3 regions of the Saccharopolyspora sp. ID03-671 genome follow, and region 3 is predicted to be linked to each of the others. Evidence: riboswitches for the same ligand, from Rfam matches in the RefSeq annotation. Region 3 holds a riboswitch; each other region holds the start of a gene.
The links. A riboswitch is a leader RNA that binds a small molecule or an ion and turns the genes downstream of it on or off. The one in region 3 is predicted to bind glycine.
Positions count from the first base shown of each region.

Region 1: another riboswitch for glycine. It lies ahead of gcvH (glycine cleavage system protein GcvH); the one in region 3 lies ahead of gcvT (glycine cleavage system aminomethyltransferase GcvT).
Region 2: another riboswitch for glycine. It lies ahead of gcvP (aminomethyl-transferring glycine dehydrogenase); the one in region 3 lies ahead of gcvT (glycine cleavage system aminomethyltransferase GcvT).

Region 1 is NZ_CP134054.1:4,667,955-4,674,598, reverse strand. Features, by position in the region: gene REH65_RS21640 (AMP-binding protein) at 1-740, shown strand, start outside; gene REH65_RS21635 (YidH family protein) at 860-1,252, shown strand; gene REH65_RS21630 (DUF202 domain-containing protein) at 1,255-1,581, shown strand; gene REH65_RS21625 (organic hydroperoxide resistance protein) at 1,586-2,005, opposite strand; gene REH65_RS21620 (MarR family winged helix-turn-helix transcriptional regulator) at 2,002-2,475, opposite strand; gene REH65_RS21615 (L-serine ammonia-lyase) at 2,643-3,998, opposite strand; gene gcvH (glycine cleavage system protein GcvH) at 4,030-4,401, opposite strand; glycine riboswitch at 4,550-4,645, opposite strand; gene REH65_RS21605 (helix-turn-helix domain-containing protein) at 4,755-6,308, shown strand; gene ald (alanine dehydrogenase) at 6,475-6,644, shown strand, end outside.
Region 2 is NZ_CP134054.1:883,513-890,156, reverse strand. Features, by position in the region: gene garA (glycogen accumulation regulator GarA) at 1-394, shown strand, start outside; gene REH65_RS04235 (bifunctional nuclease family protein) at 793-1,269, shown strand; gene REH65_RS04230 (MerR family transcriptional regulator) at 1,551-2,126, shown strand; glycine riboswitch at 2,223-2,325, shown strand; gene gcvP (aminomethyl-transferring glycine dehydrogenase) at 2,490-5,375, shown strand; gene REH65_RS04220 (HesB/YadR/YfhF-family protein) at 5,460-5,729, shown strand; gene REH65_RS04215 (energy-coupling factor ABC transporter permease) at 5,957-6,625, shown strand; gene REH65_RS04210 (PDGLE domain-containing protein) at 6,622-6,644, shown strand, end outside.
Region 3 is NZ_CP134054.1:5,220,938-5,227,581, reverse strand. Features, by position in the region: partial or broken gene REH65_RS24245 (Tm-1-like ATP-binding domain-containing protein) at 1-350, opposite strand, end outside; gene REH65_RS24240 (hypothetical protein) at 505-678, opposite strand; gene REH65_RS24235 (acyl-CoA dehydrogenase family protein) at 877-2,055, opposite strand; gene REH65_RS24230 (TetR/AcrR family transcriptional regulator) at 2,162-2,830, shown strand; glycine riboswitch at 2,944-3,040, shown strand; glycine riboswitch at 3,042-3,142, shown strand; gene gcvT (glycine cleavage system aminomethyltransferase GcvT) at 3,262-4,377, shown strand; gene glyA (serine hydroxymethyltransferase) at 4,408-5,688, shown strand; gene REH65_RS24215 (hypothetical protein) at 5,750-6,181, opposite strand; gene REH65_RS24210 (helix-turn-helix transcriptional regulator) at 6,324-6,644, opposite strand, start outside.

The DNA.
Region 1 (6,644 bases), 550 kb from region 3:
ACCTCAAGGGCGTGGTGCTGACGCACCGCAACCTGTGCTTCGCCGCCGCGGCTCTGCACCGCGTCAACCGTCCCGAACCGGGCACGACGCGGCTGAGCTACCTGCCGCTGAGCCACATCGCCGAGCGGGTGGCGGGTGTGCACGCGGCGATCCACGACGCCGCGCACGTGCACTTCTGCAGGGACCGCACTCGGGTGCTCGCCGAACTCCCGCGGACCAGGCCCGCGCTGTTCTTCGCCTCGTCGGAGGTGCTGTCGCAGCTGACGGGCGCTCTCCGCGACATCCCTGCGGAGCAGCGCAGCACGCCTCGCGACGGGCAGCGGGTGCGGGCGCGGATCGGCCTGAGCGGCACGGTGTGGCCGTCGACCAGGTCCGGTCCGATCGACTCCGAGGTGCTGGAGCTGTTCAGCGGAATCGGGCTCGAGGTGTGCGAGGGGTGGGGGCTGATCGAGACCACCGGGTGCGCCACCGCGAACCATCCCGATGCCCGCCGCACCGGCACGGTGGGCCGCGCGATGCCGGGCGTGGAGCTGCGCATCGCGCCCGACGGCGAAGTACTGGTGCGCGGCCCGCTGGTGTGCGCGGGCTACCTGGAGGCGGACGGGATGATCCGTCCCGTCACCGACGCCGACGGATGGCTGTGCACGGGCGAAGTCGGCGAGCTGGACTCCCACGGGTACTTGACGATCACGGGCCGCAAGGCGGAGCTGTTCGGCGGCAACGTGCCCTTGGCCCGGTGAGCACGACGAGCACGGGAACCTTCCTGTCATTTCGGCTGGAGCACGGGAACCTTCTTGTCGCCTGGGGCGGAGGGGTGAGCGGCGGCTGTTCCGCCATTCGGACCGGATAACCTCAGGTCATGGCGACCGATGGCGAAGAGCGGACCACGCGTTGGCCGCGTCGGCTCTACGAGGAGGGCGACGAGCCCGATCCCCGGTTCACGCTGGCCAACGAGCGGACCTTCCTCGCCTGGATCCGCACGGCGTTGGCGTTGATGGCCGGCGGGGTCGGTGTCGAGGCGCTCAACGCCGTGGCCGCCGAGCCCAGCCCCATCCGCACCGTGCTGGCGGTCGCGCTGCTGCTGGCCGGGGTGCTGTGCAGTGCCACGGCCTTCACGCGGTGGGTGTCGACCGAGCGCGCGTTGCGGAGGGGTCGGCCGCTGCCCGCGCCGCGCCTGGCTCCGGTGCTGGGTTACGGGTTGGCCGTGATCGGGGTGCTGGCCTGCGTGCTGCTGTTCGTGACCGGGTTCTGACGGTGAGCGGGAATCAGCCCTGGGATCCGGGTCTGCAGATCGAGCGCACGACGTTGGCGTGGTTGCGCACGGTGTTGGCGTTCATGGCGAGCCTGCTGGTGCTGCTGAAGTTGATCTCGCACCACAGCACGGTCGCGGCGGTGGTGTGCGCGCTGGTGACGTTGCCGTTCAGCGGTGTCGTGGCGTGGCTGCTGTGGTGGCGCCATCGCCGCAGCGAGCGTCGGCTGCGCGCGCGAACGCCGCTGCCGGGCGGGGTGTTGCCCGCCGCGACAGCGGCGCTGGCGATGCTCGCCGGTGCCACCGGCGCGGTGTACGTCCTGTTCGCGTAGCGGATCAGGCGGCGACGCGGACGTCGATGTCGATGTTGCCGCGCACGGCGTTGGAGTACGGGCACACCGCGTCCGCGGCCTCGGCGAGCTGCTGCGCCTGGTCGGCGGGAACGCCGGGCAGTTCGACGGCGAGCGCGACCTGGAGGCCGTAGCCGCCCTGGCCGTTCGGGCCGATGCCGACCTCGGCGGTCACCGAGGAGCCTTCGATGTCGACCTTCTGCTTGCGGGCGACGACCTGCAGCGCGCTGTGGAAGCAGGCGGAGTAGCCGGCGGCGAACAACTGCTCGGGGTTGGTGGCACCGCCGGGACCGCCCATCTCCTTGGGGATGGCCAGCTCGAGGTCGACGAGGCCGTCTGAGGTGCGGGTGCGGCCGGCGCGGCCGGCTCCGGTGGCGGTGGCCTCCGCGGTGTAGAGAACGGTCATGATCGCGTCTCCTGATTCTCGGTGACCCGGCGGGCCGCGTCGTTCAACGTGGTCGTCAGGTTTTCCAATGTGGACCGAAGTTCCTCGACGTCGCCGAGTTGCATCCCGGTGGCGGCGACCATCCGCTGGGGGATGTCGCGCGCCTGCTGTCCGAGCGCGCGCCCGTCGTCGGTGATCGCGACGCGCACCGACCGCTCGTCGGTCTCGCTGCGCGCGCGGACCAGGACTCCGCGAGCCTCGAGTCGCTTCAGAAGGGGTGACAGCGTTCCGGAGTCGAGCCGGAGCAGGGCTCCGAGCTCTTTGACGGTGCGCGACTCGCGTTCCCACAGGACGAGCATCACCAGGTACTGCGGGTAGGTCAGGCCGATCTCGTCGAGGAACGGCCGGTAGAGGTTGGTGAACGCCCGCGACGCGCTGTGCAGCGCGAAGCAGAGCAGCCGGTCCAGCGTCGTTCCGGGTTCTGTCGCCACGCCACGAACAGTAGCGCACCATTCAGTTGTGCACAACTAAATTGGGCACAATGATGCTGCGGGTGTTCGCGTCGAAGGTTCCCCCGATACTCGAACGAGCAGGTCAGGGGCGCGCTGAGGCCCGAGGCGATGACAGGGAGGTTCCCCTGCTCACCCCGGGCCGCCGTTCAGCACTCGATGACGTTGACGGCCAGGCCGCCGCGCGCGGTCTCCTTGTACTTGACCGACATGTCGCGACCCGTCTCCCGCATCGTCTTCATGACCTTGTCGAGGGACACGTAGTGCGTGCCGTTGCCCCGCAGGGCCATGCGCGCGGCGGTGATCGCCTTGACCGATGCGACCGCGTTGCGCTCGATGCACGGGATCTGCACCAGCCCGCCGATGGGATCGCAGGTGAGCCCGAGGTTGTGCTCCATCGCGATCTCGGCGGCGTTCTCCACCTGCTCCGGCGTGCCGCCCAGCACCTCCGCCAAACCGGCCGCCGCCATCGAGCAGGCCGAGCCGACCTCGCCCTGGCAACCGACCTCGGCACCGGAGATCGAGGCGTTCTCCTTGAACAGCACCCCGATCGCCCCTGCCGTCAGCAGGAATCGCACCACACCGTCCTCATCGGCACCGGGGACGAAACGGGCGTAGTAGTGCAGAACGGCGGGAACGATGCCGGCCGCGCCGTTGGTCGGAGCCGTCACCACGCGCCCGCCCGCCGCGTTCTCCTCGTTGACCGCCAGCGCGAACAACGTGACCCACTCCAGCGGGTCGTCGCGGTCGGTCAACGACGCCGCCAGCTGCGCCGCGCGCCGCCGCACCTTCAACCCGCCCGGCAGCTCACCGGTGCTGCGGCACCCGTTGTCGACGCATTCCCGCATCACCCGCCAGATGTCGAGCAGCCCCGCGCGAACGGCCGACTCCTCGCGCCACGACAGCTCGTTGGCCAGCATGACCCCGCTGATCGGCAAACCAGACCCGGTGCTGTGCAGCAGCAGATCGGCCCCGGTGCGGAAGGGCATGGGAACCTTCGTGTCATCGGCCTTGACCCGATCCGCCCCGGCAGCGTCCTCGTCCACGACGAAACCGCCGCCGACCGAGTAGTAGATCGCCGAGTCGAGCTCCCCACCGTCGTTGCCGAGGGCGGTGAACCGCATCCCGTTGGGATGCTGCGGCAACGACTTGCGCCGGTGCAGCACCAGATCGCGCGCAACGCTGAAGGGCAGCACCTGGTCGCCGCCGAGCCGCAACATGCCGCTGCGCTCGATCTCGTCGACGCGCTCCGCGCCGGCCACCGGGTCCACCGCCTCCGGGCGGTTCCCCTCGAGCCCGAGCACCACGGCTCCCGGGCTGCCGTGACCGTGACCGGTCGCGCCGAGAGAACCGAACAACTCCGCTTTGACTCTGTTGACCTGGGAGATCACGCCGTTCTCGCGCAGCCTGACGGTGAACCGCTGCGCCGCGCGCATCGGCCCCACGGTGTGCGAGCTGGACGGACCGATTCCCACCGAGAACAGGTCGAAGACACTGATCGCCATTGATCGCCTCGCCTCGTTCCGGGCTCCGCGACTACTCGTTGATCAAGTCGGAGTACTGCTGGGCCGTGAGGGTCGCACCGGTCTCGGTGACGCGCACCTCGATCAGCCAGCCCTCGCCGTAGGGGTCGGAGTTGACCACGGCCGGGTCGTCGACCGCAGCGTCGTTGATGGCCACGACCTCACCGGTGACGGGCGCGAACAGGTCGCTGACGGACTTGGTCGACTCGAGCTCACCACACGCCTGACCGGCCTCGATCTTGTCGCCGACCTCGGGGAGCTGCACGAAGACGATGTCGCCGAGGGCGCTGGCGGCGTGCTCGGTGATGCCGACGCGGGAGATCTCGCCGCGGTCCTCGATCCACTCGTGCTCTTCGGTGTAGGCCAGGTTGGTGGGCAGCGTCATGAGGGAGGCTCCAAAGCGGTTTCGAGGGGCGTTGATCCCCGGTTTCGGCTGGGCCTCCCCCTCTGTTGCGGAACCTGAGAGCTTCGCCGCGGCGGCGGCTTGCACCGTGGGTGGCACGTCTGCGTCGACGAGCGCTTTCCAGAGTCGCCTCGCCCGAGCGGTCGTGGGTGCCTGAGAGTTTGCTGGGGAGTGTTGCTCCTTCGGCGCCCTGCGCTGCTGGCAGGGTCTCTCCCGCACGGGGTCGATGGCCGGTATGCGATTGTCGATGTGCTCAGCAACGATAAACGCGCCAGCGGCACTGTCAATGCACATGTGATCTCCGCCGGTGCGTCTTGGTCGAGGAGGCCCCTTCGATGCTCGACATCCGGGCGCTGGTCGAGCGGGTCGGACCGGCTCTGCTGCGCACCGTGATCAGCCCGGAAGCCAGCACCGTCGCCGGTGATGTGGTGATCGCCGAACCCGATCAGCCCACACCCGCCACCGGTGGCGACCTCGTGCTGGGAGTGGGCATCGCCGATCGCGAGCAGGCGCTGCGGCTGGTGCGCGAGAGCGGCGAGAGCGGTGCGGCGGCGGTGCTGCTCAAACCCCCGGTGGCGGCGCTCGCCGAGGTGGTGGAGGCGGTGCGCGAGGCGGGGATCGCGCTGGTCGAGGTGCGGCCGGGCACGGCGTGGGCGCAGCTGGTGTGGTTGATCCGCGCGGCGCTCGCGGGCGGGATCCGGCAGACCGAGGAGAGCGGGGTCGGGGTCGCCGACCTGTTCCGGCTGGCCGACGCGGTCGCCGACGTCGTGGACGCCCCGGTGACCATCGAGGACGCCCACTCCCAGGTGCTGGCCTACTCGGCCCGGCAGGACCTGACCGATCCGGCGCGGATCTCCACGATCATGGGACGCAAGCAGCCGGACGACGTGCTCGCGAAGTTCCGCGCCCGCGGCACGTTCCGGCAGCTCACCAAGGGCAGTTCGGCGATCTTCGTGCCCGCGCAGCAGGACGGCACGCTGCCGCGGCTGGTGGTGCCGATCCGCATGGGAGGTGAGCTGCTCGGGTCGATGTGGGCGGTGGTGCCGGGACCGGTCTCGGAGGAGCGCGCCACGGCCTTCGCCGACACCGCGCCATTGGTGGCGCTGCAGTTGTTGCGCTGGCGCGCGGTCGCCGACGTGCAGCGGAAGCGCTCGGCCGAGCAGGTGCGGCTGCTGCTCGACGGAGGGGACGGCTGGCGCTCGGCGGCCACCGAACTGGCCGTGCCCAACGAGGAGCACCGGGTGATCGCGATCGAGATGCCGGCGTCCGACGAGCCCGCCGAGGGGCAGCGGCTGGCGATGTGGGAGCGGATCACCCGCGGCATCGGGCGACGTCCGCTGGTCACCGAGATCGGTTCGGTGCTCTACGCGCTGGTGCCCGATCGGGGACGCGGTGGCGGCTGGCCCGAATTGCGCCAGGCCCTGCTCTCGCACGAGTTGTCCCCTCGCCCCCTCGTCGCGGTGGGAACGTCCGTGCCGGTCACTGACGTACCGCGGTCGCGCGCGCAGGCCGACGAGCTGATCGGGCTGCTGCGCACGGGCCTGGTGCGGCAGCGCGTCGCGGTCTACGACGACCTGTGGCACCTGCTGGTGCTGAGCCGGATGGCGGGGGCCGCCACCGATGCCGGGGTTGCCACGTTGGGTCCCCTGCCGGTGCTGCGCGAGCACGATCGCGCGCAGCACACCGACTACCAGGCCACGCTGCACGCGTGGCTGCGTCATCCCGGTGATCCGCGTCAGGCGAGCCGGGAGCTGCGGGTCCACCCCAACACCTTCCGGTACCGGATGAAGCGGATCGGCCAGCTGGTGGACGTCGACCTCGACGACCCCGACGTCCGGTCGGCGCTGCTGGTGCAGTTGCTGGCCGAGCGGTGGGCCCAGCACGGCTGAGTCCGTCGCGGGGCGAGCACGGGAACCTTTCTGTCACCACCGGCCCCGCACGCACCGCTGTTGTGCCGGCAGCACAAAGCCCCCCACCCAATCTCATGCCGCGGACATGATGCGTCCTGCGCCACATCGTCCGATCGTTGTTTCCACACGACGAAAGGACCCCACGGTGAAGATCGCAGTGCCTCGCGAGATCAAGAACAACGAGTATCGGGTGGCGATCACTCCTGCCGGTGTGCACGAGCTGACCGCGCGTGGTCATGACGTGTTCGTCGAGGCGGGCGCCGGCGCCGGATCGTCCATCCCGGACGAGGACTACCTCGCTTCCGGCGCGAAGGT
Region 2 (6,644 bases), 2.8 Mb from region 3:
CCTCTCGGAGCAGGAGAGCACCGAGAGCGCGGCCCCGGAGCCTGCCGCCGCGTCCGGGGTCGATGCGCTGCCCGCGGGTTCCGCCCTGCTGGTGGTCAAGCGCGGTCCCAACGCGGGTTCGCGGTTCCTCCTGGACCGCGAGACCACCAGTGCCGGACGCCACCCGGACAGCGACATCTTCCTGGATGACGTGACGGTGTCCCGGCGGCACGCCGAGTTCCGCCGCGAGGGCAACGACTTCGTGGTCGTGGACGTGGGCAGCCTCAACGGCACCTACGTGAACCGGGAACCGGTGGACACCTCGGTGCTCGCCAACGGCGACGAGGTGCAGATCGGGAAGTTCCGCCTGGTGTTCCTGACCGGGCCGATCGATGGGGGCCAGGGCGGCCGCTGAGGCCGCCGATCAGGGCTTTGTCAACCCGTCAGCGGGGCGGCGCCGAGGGGCGCCGCCCCGCTGACGCATGAGGCAACTGCGCCGCCCGCGCGCGGACGTCCTCCCCGCACCGGGAATTTCCCGGGACCACAAGCGGTTTCCACAGCACAGCGGGGGATTTCCGATGGAGTCGGTGATCTCCCGCGCGGTGTATCGTGCAGGGTAATGCTCGACGACGAGCTCAGCCGGCGGTCCGGGCCGCGAGCCCCGATTCGCAACGACCGCGACGGTGGGCGGTCCGCTGGGGCCGCCGGTGGGAAAGGGCGTGTCCGCCGTATCGCGGGTAGCGTCGGAGGCGTCGGTGCGGGACCCTCGACGGGGAAGTCACGCTTCGGCGCGCTGGAGGAGGCGATGTGACGATGAGCAGCGAGATGCGCGTCGTCGGCGTGCGAGTGGAACTACCGGCGAACCAGCCGATCCTGCTGTTGCGCGAGGCCGAGGGCGAGCGCTACCTGCCGATCTGGATCGGGTCGGTGGAGGCGACGGCCATCGCCTTGGAGCAGCAGGGCGTGCGGCCCCAGCGGCCGCTGACGCACGACCTGCTCAAGGACGTCATCGGCGCCCTGGGCCGCGATCTGGAGCAGGTGCGGATCACGGATCTGCAGGAGGGCACGTTCTTCGCCGAGCTGGTGTTCGACGGCGATGTGCGGGTGTCGGCGCGACCGAGTGACTCGGTGGCGCTGGCGTTGCGGATCGGCGTGCCGATCCACGCCGACGAATCGGTCCTCGACGAGGCCGGGCTGATCATCCCGGACGAGCAGGAGGACGAGGTCGAGAAGTTCCGCGAGTTCCTCGACTCGGTCTCCCCGGAGGACTTCCGCGGCGCCGACACGTAGGCGCCGACACGCAGCAGGACCAGCCCTGCTGGGCCGAACAGACCACCCCGGCCCCCGAGTCGCGCGAGCGGCTCGGGGGCCGGATCTCGTGCGAGGCGAACGCGGGCTCACGTCCCCCGCGCGTCGCGTTGACCCGCCTGCTGAGCGGGCCTACCTTCGGAAGTACGCGAATTGCCCCGGTGTGATTCAGCCGGTGTACGGCTTCGCGGCCCTGGATCAGAAGCGGTCCGGGAGCTGGTGATCGTCGTCGTCGGCTGCGGGCCGGACGAGGGGAGGCAGGCGTGGTGGAGCAAGCAGCGAACGCGGATGACGCTGCGGAGCAGGGTGAGCTGTTCCCCGACGCCTCGGCCCCCGACGAGCTGGTCGGTTACCGCGGGCCGGCGGCCTGCCAGATCGCGGGCATCACCTACAGGCAGCTGGACTACTGGGCGCGCACCAAGCTCGTCGGCCCGTCCATCCGCGGCGCGGCCGGGTCGGGTTCCCAGCGGCTGTACTCGTTCAAGGACATCCTGGTGCTCAAGGTGGTCAAGCGATTGCTCGACACCGGGGTCTCGCTGCACAACATCCGGGTCGCGGTGGAGCACCTGCGCAAGCGCGGCGTGCAGGACCTGGCGAAGCTGACGCTGTTCAGCGACGGCACCACGGTCTACGAGTGCACCTCCGCGGAGGAGGTGGTCGATCTGCTCCAGGGCGGCCAAGGAGTGTTCGGCATCGCCGTCAGCGGCGCGATGCGCGAGATCAGCGGCACGATCCACGAGTTCCCGGCCGAGCGCGCCGACGGCGGCGAGAACATCGAGTCGTCGATGACCGACGAGCTGGCGGCCCGCCGCCGCGACCGCCAGGCCGAAACCGGCTGAACCCGGTCCGGTCGCGACCACCCTCGGCCATCTGTGCGGTAGACGACATTGATGGTCTGATAAGCGCGGTTGATCGGGTACTCTGAGCGCCATCGCCGACCCCGTGCGGGAGAGTCCGGTCCTGGCCTCGGCCAGGGCAGGCGCCGAAGGAGCAACTCTCCCCGACAACCTCTCAGGCCACCTGGACCGCACGGGCGAGATACCTCTGGAAAGCGGGCACACCCACCAGGTGCGCCCCGCCGACGGTGCAAGCCCGGTCCGCCGGGTGAAGCTCTCAGGCGTTCGCTTCGCGAACGGGGACAGAGGGGGAGAGCAGCGCAGAGCTGCCGCCCTTTGTTCGCCGCGATGAGTGAGGTTTTGGCGATGACCGACGCGACGCACGACCGCATCCCGCTGGCCGCGCTGGAGCACGGAAGGCCGTTCGCGGACCGCCACGTCGGGCCGATGCCCGCTGAGCTGGCCCGCATGCTCGACGTCATCGGCGTCGGCTCCCTGGAGGAGCTGGGCCAGAAGGCCGTCCCGGACACCATCCGCGAGTCCGACCTGCAGCTGGCCATGCCGGACCCGGCCACCGAGACCGAGGCGCTGGCCGAGCTGCGCGACCTCGCCGGCCGCTGCACCCCGCACACCGAGATGATCGGGCTGGGCTACTACGGCACGATCACCCCGCCGGTGATCCTGCGCAACGTGCTGGAGAGCCCCGCCTGGTACACCGCCTACACGCCCTACCAGCCGGAGATCTCGCAGGGCCGGCTGGAGGCGCTGCTGAACTTCCAGACGATGGTCGCCGACCTGGCCGGGGTGCCGGTGTCCAACGCCTCGATGCTCGACGAGGCCACCGCTGCGGCCGAGGGCATGACCCTGGTGCGCCGCGCGGGCAAGTCCAAGTCGCCGCGCTTCCTGGTCGACGCCGACACGCTGCCGCAGACCATCGCCGTCATCGAGACCCGCGCCGAGCCGCTGGGCATCGAGGTCGTGGTGGCCGACCTGTCGGCCGGGGAGCTGCCCGAGGGCGAGTTCTTCGGCGCCCTGCTGTCCTACCCGGGCGCCTCCGGTGCGGTGCGCGACCACGAGGCGCTGATCAGCGCGATCCACGACACCGGGGCGAAGGTCGTCGTGGCCGCCGACCTGCTGTCGCTGACGCTGCTGCGCGCGCCCGGTGAGATCGGCGCCGACGTGGTCGTGGGCTCCACCCAGCGCTTCGGCGTGCCGATGGGCTTCGGCGGCCCGCACGCCGGGTTCATGGCCGTGGCCAAGGGCCTGGAGCGGCAGCTGCCCGGTCGTCTGGTCGGCGTGAGCACCGACGTCGACGGGAACCAGGCCTACCGGCTCGCGCTGCAGACCCGCGAGCAGCACATCCGCCGCGAGAAGGCCACCAGCAACATCTGCACCGCGCAGGTGCTGCTGGCCGTGGTCGCCTCGATGTACGCGGTCTACCACGGCCCGGACGGGCTCAAGGCGATCGCGACCCGCGCGCACCGGATGGCGAGCGTGCTCGCCGAGGGCCTGCGCCGCGGTGGTGTCGAGGTCGTGCACGCGGAGTTCTTCGACACCGTCCTCGCGCGCGTCCCGGGCAAGGCCGACGAGGTGCTGGCCGCGGCCCGCCGGGCCGGGGTGAACCTGCGCCGCGTCGACGCCGACCACGTCGGCATCAGCTGCGACGAGACCACCACCCGCGCCCACCTGGCCGCGGTGTGGGACGCCTTCGGTCTCGCCGGCGACGTCGACGCCCTCGACGCCGAGACCCCGGACTCGCTGCCGGGCGCGCTGGCGCGCACCTCCGAGTACCTGACGCACCCGGTGTTCCGCACCCACCGCTCGGAGACCTCACTGCTGCGCTACCTGCGGCAGCTGTCGGACAAGGACATCGCGCTGGACCGCAGCATGATCCCGCTGGGCTCGTGCACGATGAAGCTCAACGCGACCGCGGAGATGGAGCCGATCACCTGGCCCGAGTTCTCCTCGCTGCACCCGTTCGCGCCCGCCGAGGACGCGGAGGGCCTGCTCAAGGTCGTCTCCGACCTGCAGGAGTGGCTCGCCGAGGTCACCGGGTACGACGCGGTCAGCCTGCAGCCCAACGCGGGCAGCCAGGGCGAGTTCGCCGGTCTGCTCGCCATCCGCGCCTACCACCACGACCGTGGTGCGACCGCGCGCGACGTGTGCCTGATCCCGGCCAGCGCGCACGGCACCAACGCCGCCAGCGCCGTCATGGCCGGGATGCGCGTGGTCGTGGTGCGCTGCGACGAGCAGGGCAACATCGAGATGGAGCACCTGCGCGAGCTGGTCGGCAAGCACGCCGAGGACCTCGCCGCGATCATGATCACCTACCCGTCGACGCACGGCGTCTACGAGGACACCGTGCGCGAGGTGTGCGGGCTGGTGCACGACGCGGGCGGCCAGGTCTACGTCGACGGCGCGAACCTCAACGCGCTGATCGGCCTGGCCCGGATGGGCAAGTTCGGCTCCGACGTCTCGCACCTGAACCTGCACAAGACGTTCTGCATCCCGCACGGCGGTGGCGGTCCGGGCGTCGGCCCGATCGGGGTGCGCGAGCACCTGGCGCCGTTCCTGCCCAACCACCCGCTGCAGCCCGCGGCCGGTCCGGAGACCGGTGTCGGCCCGATCAGCGCCGCCCCGTGGGGCAGCGCCTCGATCCTGCCGATCTCCTGGGCCTACGTGCGGATGATGGGCGCCGACGGCCTGCGCCGCGCGACGCTGACCGCGGTCGCCTCGGCCAACTACGTGGCCCGCAGGCTCGGTGAGTACTTCCCGGTGCTCTACACGGGTGCGGGCGGCTTCGTCGCCCACGAGTGCATCCTGGACCTGCGGCAGATCAGCAAGACCAGCGGCATCACCGTCGACGACGTGGCCAAGCGGCTCGCCGACTACGGCATCCACGCCCCGACCATGTCGTTCCCGGTCGCGGGCACGCTGATGGTCGAGCCGACCGAGAGCGAGAACCTCGCCGAGCTGGACCGCTTCTGCGAGGCGATGATCGCGATCCGCGCCGAGATCGACAAGGTCGTCGCCGGTCAGTGGCCGGCCGACGACAACCCGCTGGTCGGGGCTCCGCACACGGCGGCCAGCCTCGCCCAGGAGTGGCGCCACTCCTACTCCCGCGAGGAGGCCGCCTACCCGCTGGGCACCGACGCGATCAAGGTGTTCCCGCCGGTCCGCCGGATCGACGGGGCCAAGGGCGACCGGAACCTGGTGTGCTCGTGCCCTCCGTTGGAGGCCTACCAGAGCTGAGTCGGCGGGTCGGTTTGCGCGCGCGGTCGCGGCGGTGACACGGTGGCCACTTCAACCGACCGGCTCCGAGAGGAGTTGAGCACCATGCTCACCATCAGTGAGAGCGCCGTGGAGGTCATCAAGCTCGTCCTCGTCGGCGGCGACTCTCCGGCCAGCTCGGGCTTGCGCATCGCGCCGGCCGGCGAGGGGCTGCAGGCGTCGATCGCCGAGGCACCCCAGGAGGGTGACGAGGTGATCGAGGAGAACGGGGTCCGGGTCTTCCTGGAGAAGGAGGTCGCCGAGCTCCTCGGTGACAAGACGCTCGACGCCGAGAAGGACAGCAGCGGCGAACTCGCGCTCGCCGTGCGCGACTGATCTGCTCGCGGGGCGGGGTCCGCAAGAGGGCCTCAGCCCGGTTCTTGAGCCGTCGACCCGGGTGGTATGCCCGGGTCGACGGCTTTTTCGCACAGGATTGCGACGAGCGCCTCTTGCCAGCACCTGGTGATAGCGGGTGATCGGCAACTACCCTGGACCGGCGGTAGTCCCGGCGGGGGACGCCCGGTTCGGGGAGAGGATGGCCAGTGCCGACCACGACGCTCGCGATGCACATGAGCGACGGGCTGCTCAACGCTCGGACGGCGGTGCTGTTCGCCGTCGTGGCGATAGCCGGCCTCGCGGTGGCGCTGGTGCGCGCGCGGGCCGATCTCGACGACCGCACGGCCCCGATGGCCGGGCTGGTGGCGGCGTTCGTGTTCGCCGCCCAGATGATCAACTTCCCGGTGCTGCCGGGCGTCAGCGGGCACCTGCTGGGCGGGGCGCTCGCCGCGATCCTGGCCGGACCGTGGGTCGGCGCGCTGTGCGTGGCGATCGTGCTGGTCGTGCAATCGCTGCTGTTCGCCGACGGCGGCCTGACGATGCTCGGCGCGAACATCACCAACATGGCGCTGATCGGCACCGCGGTGGGCTACCTGGTCGCGCTGGCGCTGCGCCGCTTCGCCGCGCGCAGCCGGGCCGGGCTGCTGACCACCGCGTTCGTCGCCGCCTGGGTCAACACCGTGCTCGCCTCCTGCGGTTTCCTCGTCGAGTACGCCATCGGCGGTGACGCCGGGTTCAGCCTGCCCGCGGTGTCGGTGGCGATCGTCGGCGTGCACTGCCTGATCGGACTCGGCGAGGGTCTGATCACCGCGGCCACCGTCGGCGCCGTGGCCGCCGCCCGCCCTGATCTCGTGCACCTGCTGCGCGGCGCCCGAACCCAGGAGGTCGTCCGATGAAGCGGTTCCTGCTGATCTT
Region 3 (6,644 bases):
ATCACCTTCGGCACGCCCACCGGCAGCACCCGCAAGGCTGGCGTGACCAGCGCGGTCCCACCGGAACCGCCGAGCCCGATGACGCCGTCGACGTCGCGCTCGGCCAGGAAGCGGGTGAAGGCGGTGGCCATCGCGGTCACGGCCGATCCGCGGTCGCCGGTGAACACGGCGTCGACGCCGCCCGGGTGGTGCGCGGCGACCTCGGCGGCCGGGACGTCGGCACCGGAGCTCTCACCGGAGGTCGACAGGTCGACGGTGACGACGGGGTGCCCCCGGGCGATGAGATCGGCGACGTAGTCGAGCTCCGCGCCCTTGGTGTCGAACGTCCCGGCGACGTACGCGCTGCCCATTCGCGACCTCCGTGCTGCTCGTCATCGAGAACAACCCGGGAGGGGACTCTACTGTCGATCGCCGCCCGGGCAACAGAAAACGGCCCCCGGCCGAAGCCGGAGGCCGTTCCCGGGACTTCCGCCCGACAGGACGTCAGCCCAAAAGGGCGTCCGCTCAGTGGTGACCGCCCTGGGAGCCGGAGCCGCCCTTGCCCGTGAACTTGTTCTTGACCTGCTCGATCTTTTCCTTGTTCTTCGGGTCGGAGGCGTACTTCTTGGCCTGGTCGATCACCTTCTTGCCCTGCGGGCTCTTCGCGAAGTCGGTGACCTTCTTGAACAGAGACATCATCACTCCCGAAGCGTCGAGGCCGTCATCGACCAGGGTACCGACAAAACACCCACCGATGGCAGATCACCTGCTCGAACGGAGTGGCGAAGCGCCGACCAGCCGGACAGAGGCACGCTCAAGGAGCGGCGCACGGAGTCCACGAAGGCGCTCAGGTTCCGCCACCCGCACCGCTGAGCGACCCAACCACTCGTCCGCCTCCTAGCCCAGGACACCGCTGATCGAGGCGTGGCCCTTGAGCACGTTGCGGGCGATGGTGCGGCGCTGGATCTCGTCGGTGCCCTCGAAGATGCGCAGCAGCCGCAGGTCGCGGTACCAGCGCTCGACCGGCAGCTCCTTGGTGTAGCCCATGCCGCCGTGGATCTGCAGGACGCGGTCGACGATCTGGTTGGCGTGCGTGGCGCCGAACAGCTTGGCGATGGACTGCGCGTGGCGGGAGTCCATGCCCTGGTCGACCTGCCACGCGGCCTGCAGGATCAGCCAGCGCAGCGCCTCGATCTCCACCGCGGAGTCGGCGATCATCCACTGGATGGCCTGCCGCTCGGCGATCGGCGCGCCGAAGGTCTCGCGCTGCTGGGCGTACTCCGAGCCCATCTCCACCAGCCGCTCGCAGGCGCCCAGCGCCGCGGCGGGCAGCAGGTAGCGGCCGCGGCCGATCCACTGCATGGCCAGGCCGAACCCGTTGCCGACCTCGCCGAGCACGTTCTCGGCGGGCACCCGGACGTTGTCGAACACCAGCGCGGCCGGCTGGCGCTCGTCGGGTCCCATGATGTCGATCGGCTCGGACTTCCAGCCCATGTCGCGGTCGACGAGGAAGCAGGTCACGCCGCCGTTGGCGCCCTTCTCGCGGTCGGTGACGGCGAAGACCATCACGAAGTCGGCGTCGATGCCGCCGGTGATGAAGGTCTTCTCGCCGTTGATGACCCACTCGTCGCCGTCCCGGACGGCCGTGGTGCGCAGGTTCTTCGCGTCGGAGCCCGCGCCGGGCTCGGTGATGGCGAAGCAGGACTTGCGGGTGCCCTCGATGGTCGGCAGCAGGTAGCGCTGCTTCTGGTCCTCGTTGGCGTAGTAGAGGATGTTGTCGGCGTAGCCGCCGAAGCGGAACGGCACGTAGGTGCGGCCGAGCTCGACCTCGATCAGCGCCGTCATGACGGCCGAGAGGTTCATGCCGCCGTACTCCTCGGGCGTCTGCACGCCCCAGAAACCGGCCTCCTTGGCCTTGTTCTGCAGCTCCTTGAGCTCGTCCTTGGTGAGACCGCGCTGACCCGCCCGCTCTCTGCGCAGCACCTCCGGCTCCAGCGGCATGAGCTCCCGCTGGACGAAGTTGCGCACCCAATCGCGGATGTCGCGCTCGGTCTCGGAGAGCGAGAAGTCGACCATCGCGTCGTTCCTTTCCGTGCAGGCCGGTAACTAACACCGTTAGTTTTATGGCAGCCTAGAACCGTCCCGGCGCACGCCGCAAGGGATCCCGGTGAGGAGAGAGACGTTGCCCAGACCCAGCACACCCCGGCTCTCCCCGGAACGCATCCGGAAGATCGGCCTGGAGATCATCGACACCGAGGGCCTGGAAGCGCTGTCCATGCGCAGGCTCGCCGAACGCCTCGACGTGCGCGCGGCATCGCTGTACAACCACGTCGCCACCAAGGACGACCTGCTGCACGAGATCGCCGACGAGGTGATCAGCGAGGTCGACGTCTCCGGTTTCGACCAGGACTGGGTGACCGGCCTGCGCAGCTGGGCCCGCTCCTACCGCGCGGCCCTGGCCGACCACCCGAACCTGGTGCCGTTCATCGCCTACGGCCCGGCCCGCCGCGAGTCCGCCCTGCGCGTCGCCGACGCCGTCCACGGCGGCCTCACCCGGGCCGGCTGGCCGCAGCGCTACGCCACGATGATCGGCGCTTCGACGAAGTACCTGGTCGTCGGCTCGGCGATGGGCTCCTTCAGCCACGGCTTCCCCGCCGACGCAGCCGTCTACACGAACCGCTTCCCCCACCTCACCCGAGCCCACCTGCTGCACACGAAGGCCGCCGAGATCGACACCGCCAGCTTCGAACTGGCCCTCACAGCCCTCATCGACGGCCTCAAAGCCCAACTCGCCGACATCGCGGAGCAGCGAGCCGCGCACGAGGCGATTGGCGGCGGCAACGCGTGGTGACCCGAAGCTGATCGCGCCCCCGTGCGCAAGGGTTGAGATCACTCGGTCTTCCTGTTGACTGGGGTGGGGGCGGTTCGTAGCGTCTGTGAGCAGCACAACCGAATACGCGCCGATGACGTCTCGCGGGAGAGACCTCGCCCTCGTCGGGCGAGGCGCCGAAGGAGCAATACTCCCCAGTAAACTCTCAGGCACCATTACCGCAGGACACCAGGCGAAACACGGAGAAAAGCAGGAGCATCGCGCTTCTCGCCCACGGTGCAAACCACCCCTGTCGGGTGGTGAAACTCTCAGGCCAATGACTCCGGGGAGACCCCGCCCGACCAGCGCAGACCGCGCCGGTCGGGGGTCGAGGCGCCCCGGATAAGGTTGGGCGCGTGAGCTGACCGGCCCTCGACTGCCGACCGGCACGCCCACCCAGGAGGAGTTTCACCATGTCGTCGCCCGGACAGACGCCCCGGAGGACACCGCTCCACGCGGTGCACGAATCCCTCGGCGCCACCTTCACGGAGTTCGCCGGCTGGCAGATGCCGGTCCGCTACAGCAGCGACACCGCCGAGCACAACGCGGTGCGCAGCAGCGCCGGTCTGTTCGACCTCACGCACATGGGCGAGATCCTCATCAGCGGTCCGCAGGCCGCCGAGGCGCTGGACTACGCGCTGGTCGCCAACGCCTCCGCCATCACCCCCGGTCGCGCCCGCTACACGATGATCTGCGACGAGACCGGCGGCGTGCTCGACGACCTGATCGTCTACCGCCTCGCCGACCAGGAGTTCCTGGTCGTGGCCAACGCCGCCAACGCGGCCGTGGTCTCCGCCGAGCTGGCCGAGCGGGTCTCCGGTTTCGACGCGAAGCACGCCGACGTCTCCGACGACTACGCGCTGATCGCGGTGCAGGGCCCGAACGCGGTGGCGATCCTGGCGCCGCTGACCGACACCGACCTGAGCACCGTCAAGTACTACGCGGGCTACCCGGCGACCGTCGCGGGCAAGGACGTGCTGCTGGCGCGCACCGGCTACACCGGCGAGGACGGCTTCGAGCTGTTCACCTCGCCCGGCGACGCCGAGGCCGTGTGGCAGGCGCTCACCGAGTCCGGCGCCGCGCACGACCTCCAGCCGGCCGGTCTGTCCTGCCGCGACACCCTGCGGCTGGAAGCGGGGATGCCGCTCTACGGCAACGAGCTCTCCGCCGAGCTCACGCCGTACCACGCGAACCTCGGCCGGGTGGTCAAGCTGGACAAGGACGCCGACTTCGTCGGCAGGTCCGCGCTGGCCGCGGTCGCCGAGAAGCCCACCGAGCGCACCCTGGTGGGCCTGTCCACCGACCAGCGGCGGGCGCCCCGCCACGGCTACCGGGTCCTCGACGCCGACGGCGCCGAGGTCGGCGAGGTCACCAGCGGCGCACCGTCCCCGACCCTCGGGCATCCGATCGGGATGGCCTACGTCGACCGGGAGCACAGCGAGCCCGGCACGGCCCTGCAGGTCGACATCCGCGGCCGCAACGTCGCGGTGCAGGTCGTCGAGCTGCCCTTCTACCGCCGCAACGCCTGACTGAAAGAAAGAAACAGGAGGCACACACTGATGTCGAACCCGGATCTGTTCAACGATGCCCTGGCAACGGTTGACCCGGAGGTCGCAGCGGCGGTCGGCGCCGAGCTGGGTCGCCAGCAGAACACGCTGGAGATGATCGCCTCCGAGAACTTCGCCCCGCAGGCGGTGCTGCAGGCGCAGGGCTCGGTGCTCACCAACAAGTACGCCGAGGGCTACCCGGGCAAGCGCTACTACGGCGGCTGCGAGCACGTCGACGTCGTCGAGCAGCTGGCCATCGACCGGATCAAGGACCTCTTCGGCGCCACCTACGCCAACGTGCAGCCGCACTCGGGCGCGCAGGCCAACGCGGCGGCGATGTTCGCGCTGCTCAAGCCGGGCGACACCATCATGGGCCTGGACCTGGCCCACGGTGGCCACCTGACCCACGGCATGCGGATCAACTTCTCCGGCAAGCTCTACAACGTCGTGCCGTACCACGTCTCCGACGACGACCACCGGGTCGACATGGACGAGGTCGCGCGCCTGGCCCGGGAGAACAAGCCGCAGCTGATCGTCGCGGGCTGGTCGGCCTACCCGCGCCAGCTGGACTTCAAGCGGTTCCGGGAGATCGCCGACGAGGTCGGCGCCTACCTGATGGTCGACATGGCGCACTTCGCGGGCCTGGTGGCCGCGGGCCTGCACCCGAGCCCGATCCCGCACGCCCACGTCGTGACCACCACGACGCACAAGACCCTGGGCGGCCCGCGCGGCGGTGTGATCCTGTCCTCGGACGAGGAGTTCACCAAGAAGTTCAACTCCGCGGTCTTCCCCGGTCAGCAGGGCGGCCCGCTGGAGCACGTGATCGCCGGCAAGGCGGTGGCCTTCAAGATCGCCGCGGGCGAGGAGTTCAAGGACCGCCAGCGCCGCACCGTCGAGGGCGCCCAGATCCTGGCCGAGCGCCTGCTGGCCTCGGACGCGACCGAGGCCGGTGTCTCGCTGGTCTCCGGCGGCACCGACGTGCACCTGGTGCTGGTGGACCTGCGCAACTCCGAGCTGGACGGCAAGCAGGCCGAGGACCGGCTGCACGAGATCGGCATCACCGTCAACCGCAACGCGGTGCCGAACGACCCGCGCCCGCCGATGGTCACCTCGGGTCTGCGGATCGGCACCCCGGCGCTGGCCACGCGCGGTTTCGGCAAGGAGGAGTTCACCGAGGTCGCCGAGGTCATCGCCCAGGCCCTCAAGCCGAACTTCGACGAGTCGATCAGCGCCGAGCTCCGCACCCGGGTCGAGGCGCTGGCGGCCAAGCACCCGCTCTACCCGAACCTCTGATCGCCTGACACGACGAACGCCGCATCCCGATGGGGTGCGGCGTTCGTCGTTCGCGGGTGCTTCAGGCGCCTTCGGCGGCGTCGGCGAGGTCCTGGAGGGCGCGGGCCAGCTGCTCGGCCTCGGTGCGGCCGAGCTCGCTGGGCTCGTAGCCCGCGTCGCAGGTGGTGCGGCCGAGCCAGGTGATCAGGTAGGTCTCGGCGCCGTCGGCCTCGATCGCGAGGTTGAGCTGCTGGTCCGAGCGCGGGATGGCGAAGGAGACCTGCCCGGCCTCGGCGTCGAGCAGGTCGAGCACCGCTCTGGCCAGGTCGCGGGCCTCGTCCGGGGACAGCTCGCAGGGCTCGCAGCCGCTGTCGCGGGGGCTGTCGACGAACGCGATCAGATAGGTCTCCCCGGCGGAGGTCTCGACCGCCACGTGCAGCCGCTCGCCCGTGCGGGGAGCGGCGATGGCCGCCGCGCGGGCCGGTGCGCTCGTCGAGGTGCCGGTGTGGCTCATGCTGTCACCTCTCATCCCTTCCAGGACAGCAGTCCACTCCGATTCGAGCTGGTTGTCACCCCGTCAACGCGCATTCGACCCGAACCGTTTCCGAATTTCAACAAGTCGACTTCCCGGCTCCGCCGGCCTTGCCGTGCGCCTGCTACACACCGGCTTCGGCGGGGGTGGCGCGTTCGAGGCGTTCGACCCGGGCGCTGACCTCGCGGAGCAGGACCTGGGTGGGGACCGAGTCGAGCTCGGGGATGATGCGGACCTCGGCGCGGGCTTCCTCCGCGCTCAGCCGACCGGCTTTGACCAGGACTTCCAGCAGCGGGACGCCCAGGGCGCGGGCCATGATGCGGGCGTTGCCGATGTCCGGCCGGTAGCCCTTGCGCCAGCGGAAGACCACGCTCGGTTTCAGCCCGCTGTGCTCGCAGAAGTCGTGGACCGTCCATCCGCGCTCGGCCAGGTGCCGTTCGAGGTA